3 regions of the Photobacterium sp. GB-1 genome follow, and region 1 is predicted to be linked to each of the others. Evidence: riboswitches for the same ligand, from Rfam matches in the RefSeq annotation. Region 1 holds a riboswitch; each other region holds the start of a gene.
The links. Region 1 has a riboswitch for lysine ahead of C9J45_RS14045 (Na+/H+ antiporter NhaC family protein). Riboswitches for the same ligand answer to the same signal wherever they lie in the genome.

Region 1 (3,149 bases):
ATAACCTAATAGTGCGCCAAAAGCGACAGTAATAGCATAAGGAAGCTGAGTCATAACGTGATCCATATGGTGACTACCTGCACCTGTTGCAGACAAGATACTTGTGCTTGAAATAGGTGAGCTGTGATCACCAAATACCGAACCTGCAAGTACTGCAGATAACATCGGCATTAATAGGTGAGCATCACTTGCTACCGCCATATCACCAGCAAGTGGCAACATAATACCGAACGTGCCCCAGCTTGTACCTGTCGCAAATGACATTGCACATGAAAGGATGAAGACTAACGCTGGTAGTAATTCCGTTGGGAACCCCCCTTTTGTTAAAGAGGCTAGGTATTGGCCTGTAGACATATCACTCACAACAGTACCGATCGTCCATGCAAAAAGTAGAATAATGATTGCAGGGATCATCGCTTGTACACCTTGAGGTGCCGCAGTTAACCAAGTCTTACGTGGCAGCTTTAAACGTAAAGCTAGAAGAATAGAAACAGCGAGGCTACATAAAGATGCATTAACCAATGAAGCACCTAGATCGGTATGCTCTAAAGAAGCAATTAAGCTAAAAGCCTCGCCTTTTGCGCTTAATACTTCAGCACCACTGATGATCATAAAGATAACGCTTGAGACTGTCAGTGTCAGAATAGGCAATACCATATCAATCATAGTACCTTGGCCTTCAGACTCAGTCGTAATTTCTAAGCCTTTAGGGTGGCCTTTAGATTCATCCCAAAGCTTACCTTCTTCTGCCCATGCTTCGTGTTGACGCATTGGACCAATGTTAAGTTGGAAGAAAATAACAACGATAACCATTAATAGCGTAAACACGGCGTATAAGTTCATTGGGATCATTTGAACAAACAATGAAATAGCACTGATATCGGTAATATGGTTTGTTACTAAAATACCGCTAAGAATAGCAATAATGTAAGCACCCCAAGAAGAAATTGGCGTGATAACACAAACAGGTGCAGCCGTTGAATCAAGTAAATAAGCAAGCTTTGCACGTGAGATATTGAAGCGATCTGTTACTGGGCGACAAATAGGCCCCACAGATAAGCTATGGAAAAAGTCATCAATAAAGAAAGCAAAAACCATTAAACCCGTTAGCATATTTGCGCTACGGCGATCTTTACAGCGACGAACACCCCATTCAGCAAATGCTTTAGTGGCACCTGTTGCTGTCATTAAGCTGATCAAACCACCGAGCAAAAGCATAAAGATGATCATATTAACGTTACCGCTATTTACAGCACCGTCTGCCCAAACAAGGCCTACAACTTTATTTACGATATATTGAAGCGCCGCTAAAGGGCTGTAATCATTAAGAAGGATTGCGCCTGCAACAATACCAAGGCCAAGTGATAACAATACACGTCGTGTAGTGATTGCTAAAACAACCGCCAGTAAGGGTGGTACAACTGATAGCAGGGAGTCAGAATATTGAACTAGATTCATGGATCTCTTAAACACCTATATTAGGTGGAGATCTACCGAAAGGATAGAGAAACAGATTTCAGGAGAAAAAATACTTCTTCGTATCCCTTAGGGTAGCGCTCCATAGACAAAATAACTATGGCAGTTCTGCACTTATTTAATGCAGACCCAGCGATTGTTGACGACACAACAAACACTTCGGCGCCGACTCCTTTCCCCAGACTTCAAAGGTGTCACCCTCCATCCGGATACTTTTAGGCAGCGCGCCTCTACTCAAAGGATTGAAATTTGATGATACCTATTAATTTTGCTTAGGCAATAAAAAGCAGACAGAAAATGCATATTAATTGTAAATATTGTTACTGTTGATGGCATGTTAACCAATTAGTAGCGATATATTCCATTTAGATAATCGCTCATTCTGTTATGCTATTGGGCTGATTTTGTTCTGGTGTTGTCATGGAGTGTATATTCCCAGCATAGCCACCTTTAATTAAATCTTTTCTTACCTCTGCTACTTCTTGTGGTGTAACAGGTACAGTTCTATCACCTAACTTATCGCGGACAAAGCTAATTAATTTCGCAAGGTTGGCATCACTGAGCACCGAGTTAAAGCTACTCATAGGCATAAAGTTACTGTCTTGTTCCATGAAGTTTGGCGATAAACCACGAATGGTAACGGCAATCGTATCGTAAGGATCACTGTGCATAATTATCCCGTTGTTAAGCAGCGTAGGGGCGATCCCTTTCCTACCTTTACCGTCTTTACCATGGCATGCACCACAGGTTTGCACATACACACCATATAGTTTGGCTTCGTTTTCAGGATCGTTGCTACTTAACGGTTTTAGCTCTACGGTTTGAATATCAACATTGGCTGGCACCAAGTCACCAAAGCCTGGTGGGTTAAGCTGAGGAACCGAGCTATCTAACTCGTTATATTTATCACCAGTGATCAAGTATTCCGCAATGGCTGCAACGTCTTGCTTTGTTAAGAAGCGGGTACTGTTTTGTACCACTTCCGCCATACCACCAAATGCGGTTCCTTTATCTGAATGACCCGTTTTTAAAAACTCGGTTAATGTTTTTACATCCCAACGGTCTTGGTATAACTCTGTTGCGGTAATATCCGGAGCCTTCCAGCCATCAATTAAATTGCCTTGGAATAACTCTTTTTCTATCAAAGCTTGTGCAACGTTACGTGGAGTATGACATTCCGAACAATGGCCTAACCCCATGGTTAAATATTTACCCCGTTTCCATTGTTCGGTGGCATCTGCTGGGTATTGCAAAGGGTCGGTATTAAGAAAGGCAATATTCCAACCAAGTAGTCCTAACCGGATATTACTTGGGAACATCATCTTGTTTTCTTCATTACGAGTATTCACAAAATTAAGCGATTGCATATAAGCCCAAAGTGCTTGTGTGTCTTCATCTGTCACATACTGATAAGACGAGTAGGGCATCGCTGGATAAAGGTAACCATGCTTGCCTTTACCTTTATGTAGCGCATCATAAAATTCATCGTAGGTGTAATCCCCAATACCATAGGTTGGATGTGCTGAAATATTGGTAGAATAAAGCGTGCCAAATGGCGTTAAAAATCCTAAACCGCCACCAAATGGTTCGCCACCTTCACCAGTGTGACAAGCAATACAATCTCCTGCATAAGCAAGGTATTGCCCTTTACTAACCATATCCGGATCAAGTGC
Region 2 (3,149 bases), on a different contig from region 1:
CGATCGAAAAGGTTGGGATTTGATCGAAGCTGAGAAATGGTTAGGCCCAAATCTTTAATGCTTAATCGATAGTGAATAAAAAAGGCGCTCAATGCGCCTTTTTGTTTATCGGAACTTTATTTGGGTTAGTTAGAAAGAGCTTATTCCAATAAAGATGCGTGCAGTGTGCGAACCACGTCTTTAGCTTCATCTTCATTAATTAAGAAACATAAATTATGTGGGCTAGCGCCGTAGCAAATCATACGAAGGTTATGATCTTCTAGCGCGCCAAAGATATCTTTGGCTGAGCCTTTCGTATCACTCATTTGGTTACCGATAAGTGCAACCAGTGATAGCCCTTGCTCGACGTCAACCACACATAATTGGCTTAATTCTTCAACGACTTGAAGCGGAAGCGTTGGCGCACCGCCACCCGTATCAGTTTGATCTAAGGTCAGTGAAACGCTGACCTCTGAGGTTGTGATGAGATCAACTGAGATTTTATGTTCAGCCAAGATACGAAAGACTTCTGCTAAAAAGCCATATGCATGGAACATATTTAAGCTCGTGAGTGTCACCATGGTTTGGTTGGCACGTAATGCGAGTGCTCTAAATAGTGGCGCTTCTTCAACGGATTGTCTGATCCAAGTACCGCCTTGCTCTGGTGCTTTTGATGAACCTACAAATACTGGGATCTGTTGACGAACAGCAGGTACTAGGGTTGATGGGTGTAAAATTTTAGCACCAAAGTTTGCCATTTCAGATGCTTCGCTAAAACTGATCTCTTTGATCGGTTTAGCGGCCGATGTAATACGTGGGTCGGTAGTGTATAAACCCGGTACGTCAGTCCAAATCTCTAATGTGCTAGCATTTACGGCTTCTGCGATTAAAGCGGCACTATAGTCACTCCCCCCACGACCAAGTGTTGTCGTAACACCTTGGCTGTTTGATCCAATAAAGCCTTGTGATACCACGATATTATTGTCTAATAGTGGTAATAATTGCTCAGTCGCTAATTGCTTAATTGTTTCTGGCTGTGGGATCGCTTTACCAAATTGATCATCAGTACGCATGATGGAACGAATATCTACACGTACAGCTGGGGCGTTTAGCTCGACTAATATTTGACTAAAAAGATGGGTTGAAAGCAGCTCGCCATGGCTAACAATTTGATCGGTCAATTGTGCAGAGGTTGTTGATGCCGCATGTTCAGCTAAGGTTGCGATGTTATCAAGTAGGCCGTAAATAGCGTCTTGAATATTTTCTGGGTGCTGAAGTTGATCAAGAACATCTTGGTGGGTTTGGGTCAGTGTCTGAATGCGCTGTTGGCGGGTCGTTGAATCGCTCACGCCATTGGCAAGTTCTACCAGAATATTCGTGACACCAGAGCAGGCGCTGATTAACACAATTTTAGTGTCTGGATTAGCAGTAACAATGGCAGCACTTCGGCTCATTGCGGTGTAATCAGCAACACTGGTACCGCCAAATTTTGCGACAGTGAGTGAATCTGAATGTGTTGCAGCCTTGTCCATAATTAATTTCTCCCTAAATAGTAAACACATCACAAGGTAGGCTATTTTTTCGGGAGTATTCCCGACATCCTGTCAGGAGAGCATAAGAGGTGAATAGTCACTCACCCAGAAGCTCCCCACCAATGTCAATCATTGACCTTGGTGACAGCTAGAAGGATTCAACCTTCATAGCCGATATAACTCATCCCCTAATCAGTTATACCTCGGCGTTACTCTCCCTCTCATAATGGCGATTGGATGGGGTCCTGTCATTATGATACCTAGGTAACGCTCCTCTTCCGTTTTAAGTCGTACTGTTTGAATAATAAGTGCTTGAATAAAATATCATCTTATTGAATAAGATTCATCACCCTGTTGTCAAATGGAATATGACAATTTATTTACATATGATATTTCATCAATGTGTGTCATAGGATCGTTATAGGTCGCTTGCACCAATGAAAGGGCTCTAATACTCTAAAATAGATAGCAACGCGTTCCACATAAAAATATCGACAGGGACAATGACTTTACGGAGCAAAAGAATGACAATTACCAGCTTTATCCCGCCGCATCGAACCCTCATGGGGCCGGGACCATCAGATATTTATCCGCAAGTATTACAAGCGCTTAGTCGTCCTACGGTAGGGCACCTTGATCCATTATTTATCGGTATGATGGATGAATTAAAACAATTGTTGCAATATGCCTTTCAAACCCAAAATGCCTTTACTATCGCTGTTTCAGCGCCAGGTAGTGCAGGAATGGAAGCCTGCTTTGTTAATCTCGTTGAAGCTGGGGATAAAGTACTAGTTTGCCGTAATGGCGTTTTCGGGGAACGGATGCGGGAAAATGTCGAGCGTTGTGGTGGTGTTGCTATCGTTGTGGATAACGAATGGGGGGCGGCGGTTGATCCTTATTTAGTGGATCAAGCGTTACAAAACGATCCTGAAATTAAAATTGTTGCTTTTGTACATGCCGAAACCTCAACCGGCGCATTGAGTGATGCGAAAACATTGGCGGAAATTGCCCGTAAACATGATTGCTTAACGATTGTTGATGCGGTGACATCACTTGGTGGTGTTCCTTTGCTGGTGGACGAGTGGCAATTAGATGCGGTTTATTCAGGTAGCCAAAAGTGTTTGTCCTGCACGCCGGGGTTATCGCCATTAACGTTTTCTCAAAAGGCGATTGATAAGATCCAACGACGTAAAACCAAAGTACAAAGCTGGTTTTTAGATCAAAGTTTGGTGCTAGGTTATTGGAGTGGTGAAGGTAAGCGTAGCTATCACCATACTGCACCTGTAAACAGTTTATATGCGTTGCATGAAGCCTTGGTATTATTGCAAAACGAAGGGTTAGAAAATGCATGGCAGCGCCATCGAAATGTCCATGAAGAGCTTAAAGCAGGGCTTGAAAAGCTTGGGATCCAATTTGTGGTAGAAGAAATGTCACGTTTGCCCCAACTCAATGCGGTTTATATCCCTGAAGGCGTTGATGATGCTGAGGTACGTAATGAGTTGCTGCAACGTTACAACTTGGAAATCGGAGCAGGTTTAGGTGCGTTGGCAGGTAAAGCGTGGCGTATCGGTTTGATGGGCTATGGTGCGAGAAGTGAAAATGTTGCGCTGTGCTTAAAAGTGCTAGAAACCACATTGA
Region 3 (3,149 bases), on a different contig from region 1:
TACAAAAAAGCCCATACTCTTTTTCATGAAAAGTGTATGGGCTTAAAAGAACAGAGATAAAATCAGCTTTTTACTGTTGGGACATAAGTACGTCGTGATAACCAAGCAAACAACACACAAACCATAATAAAAGTAATTATAGCCGCGATGAAGGCTACGGGTAATGAGTCAGTCATACCTAGCACAAGGAAGCCAATAGTAGAAACAAAGGCGACAGAAACTGCGTAAGGAAGTTGCGTTGCGACATGATCAATATGATGGCAACGTGCCCCCGTTGAAGACAATATTGTAGTATCTGAAATCGGTGAACAGTGATCACCAAATACAGAGCCTGCTAATACTCCCGCTAGCATTGGTAACATCAAGGTAATATCGGTTGCCCCAGCTAAATCACCAGCTATAGGTAACATAATGCCAAACGTGCCCCACGACGTACCTGTAGAAAATGCCATCACGCCTGATAATAAAAATAAGATCATCGGTAATAACATAGGGTTAATATTCCCTTGTACAAGGGTTGATAAATATTGACCCGTTTTCATATCACCAATAACGCTACCAATACTCCACGCGAATAATAAAATTAAAATCGCACCAAACATGGATTTAGCACCAATCCATAATGTGCGAATAACTTCATTAAATGCAATACGCTGGCGAATGACTGGAATAATCGCAGCAACTAAGCCAAATAAACCACCAAGACAAAGTGACTTACCGACATCAGTATTTTCAAACGCACCTAGCAGAGCAAAAGATTTACCATCTGCTGCTAATGCTTGATAGCCTGTAAAAATCATAAAAAAGAACGTGGCAAATATTAAAATAACAATCGGCCAAATTAAATCGCCAACTTTACCTTTCGTACTTTCAACAATTTCTAATTCGTCAGTTAAATCTTTTGCTTGTTCATCAACATCACCGCCTTCATCAAAACCACGGCCATGCATTGCTGCCATCTCATGTTTTTTCATTGGTCCAATATCCCATTGGAACCAAGACACAACAAAAACCATAGCTAAAGCAAAAATAGCATAGAAGTTCATTGGCGCTAGCGTTAAAAAGGCACTTAAAGGTGTATATTCTGTTACTCCATGCGTAACTAAAATACCGCCAATTAACGTAATTATATACGCACCCCAACTCGATGCCGGCATTAGAACGCACATTGGAGCGGCTGTTGAATCCAATATATAAGCCAATTTAGAACGAGATACATAATAGCGATCCGTTACAGGACGAGCGATAGAACCCACCGCTAAACTATTAAAGTAATCATCAACAAAAATAAACACGCCTAAAAAGGCAGCAAGCAGTTTCGCGCCCCTTTTCGTTTTAATTTTTGTTTGTGCCCATGCAGCAAATGCACGAGTACCACCAGACAATGTTAACAATGCTGTCGTCATGCCTAATATAATGAGGAATAAAACAATACTCATATTCCAGGTATTAATACCACCATCAGATATGAATAAGTTTTGTATAGTGCCTCCTAAATAAGAAGCTGAATGGTTAAATGAAAAGTCATTTAAGTAAAGTGCTCCTAATACGATACCCGCACCAAGAGAAACTAACACACGCCGAGAAAGTATCGCTAACCCTAACGCAACAATAGGAGGAATAATGGATACTAATGAATGGGAGTAATCTACTAAATTCATGATCTCAAAGACAACCGAATTAGGTTGGAGATCTACTGGATAACATGGCGGTTAACCATATTTGAAGAACGTCTTGGCTCTTCTCTATTCACAGTAGCGCTCCATAGTGAATATGATTATATACTATGGCAGTGTTGCACTTATTCAATACAACCCCAGAAAAAGGATTTGACGTCACTCTTACTTCGGCATTAGCTCCTTTCATTAACCGTCATTGGTTTCACCCTCTTGTTAATTACTATTAGATAACGCGCCTCTACCTTACATCAAGGTTGCGATTATTCTACGTAATGTTTCATTATTTGCAACAACATCACATGAAACATTTAACAACAGAACAAATAACATTGCTTTATAAATATAATCTTATCTAAGTATAGCTTCACTCATTAAATAGTATGAACCTACGAGCAGATATGTTTCATTTTGTAACCATTTAAACATCTATTAAGCATAAATCCGATATTCGTATTTTTATAAAAATACGAATATCGCTATTATTAACAATTAACAATAAAGAATGTTTAAAGTGTTTTGACATAATGAATAAAAGCATTACTATTGTAATAAATGATTCGACACTGCTATTATTATTTACAGTTAGTTAAAAATAACAGGAAATATAAAAATGTCTGATGCAATGAAAGCACTTTTAAACCTTCGTAGTCTTCGTGCACTTTCTCGTGAATATACTTTAGAGCAACTAGAAGAAGCTTTAGAGAAATTAACTACCGTTGTTCAAGAACGTGCTGAAGCTGAAGAAGAAGAACAAGCAAAAGAAAATGAGCGTAATGAAAAACTAGCTCAATACCGTGAAATGCTATTAGCTGATGGTATCGACCCTGAAGAATTGTTAGCAAGCCTTTCAAAAGCACCAAAAGCAAAACGTGCTGCACGTCCAGCTAAATATAAATTCATCGATGAAAACGGTGAAGAAAAAACGTGGACAGGCCAAGGCCGTACACCAAGCGCGCTTAAGCAAGCACTTGAAAATGGTAAATCTTTAGAAGAATTTGAAATCTAATTTCATTTCCTACCATATATTTAGAAAGCTCAACTTAGTTGGGCTTTTTTTTATACTGTCATGAACCAAGAATTATAGACATCAATCTAAACAACGCTGTTTTCGAATTGCTTAAAGATATGTCTAGGCAAATATTTATTCGCTTTTAAATATAGAAAACACATATCAAAATAAAAAGCCAGGCAGTAGTGCCTGACTTTCAATACAGATAACCTTTTATTATTGGTTATAGCTATTAGATACGATCAGCAAGATGGCTGACAGCTAAAGCAAAATAATGAGAACGATTCCATTTCATTAATGTTTGGTAATTACCATAAACAAGGTAAGCACGCCCATGTTCGTCATCAGGTTGAATTAACCATGCATCAATGTCTTCTTTGGGTAAATTCCCACCACTCATAGTACGAACACCGAGTGTTTGCCATTGTGCTAGTGTTTTGGTTTTTTCTACACCCGTACCT

Region 2: linked by a shared signal. The riboswitch ahead of lysC (lysine-sensitive aspartokinase 3) and the one ahead of C9J45_RS14045 (Na+/H+ antiporter NhaC family protein) in region 1 are both predicted to bind lysine.
Region 3: linked by a shared signal. The riboswitch ahead of C9J45_RS01360 (Na+/H+ antiporter NhaC family protein) and the one ahead of C9J45_RS14045 (Na+/H+ antiporter NhaC family protein) in region 1 are both predicted to bind lysine.

Annotation. Positions count from the first base shown of each region.
Region 1 covers NZ_PYOB01000014.1:68,510-71,658, reverse strand. Annotated here, with positions in the region: gene C9J45_RS14045 (Na+/H+ antiporter NhaC family protein) at 1-1,458, opposite strand, end outside; lysine riboswitch at 1,544-1,717, opposite strand; gene ccoP (cytochrome-c oxidase, cbb3-type subunit III) at 1,854-3,149, opposite strand, start outside.
Region 2 covers NZ_PYOB01000006.1:6,863-10,011, forward strand. Annotated here, with positions in the region: gene metH (methionine synthase) at 1-58, shown strand, start outside; gene lysC (lysine-sensitive aspartokinase 3) at 141-1,511, opposite strand; lysine riboswitch at 1,613-1,797, opposite strand; gene C9J45_RS08345 (alanine--glyoxylate aminotransferase family protein) at 2,036-3,149, shown strand, end outside.
Region 3 covers NZ_PYOB01000001.1:330,805-333,953, forward strand. Annotated here, with positions in the region: gene C9J45_RS01360 (Na+/H+ antiporter NhaC family protein) at 63-1,661, opposite strand; lysine riboswitch at 1,748-1,928, opposite strand; gene C9J45_RS01365 (H-NS family nucleoid-associated regulatory protein) at 2,290-2,685, shown strand; gene C9J45_RS01370 (lytic transglycosylase domain-containing protein) at 2,921-3,149, opposite strand, start outside.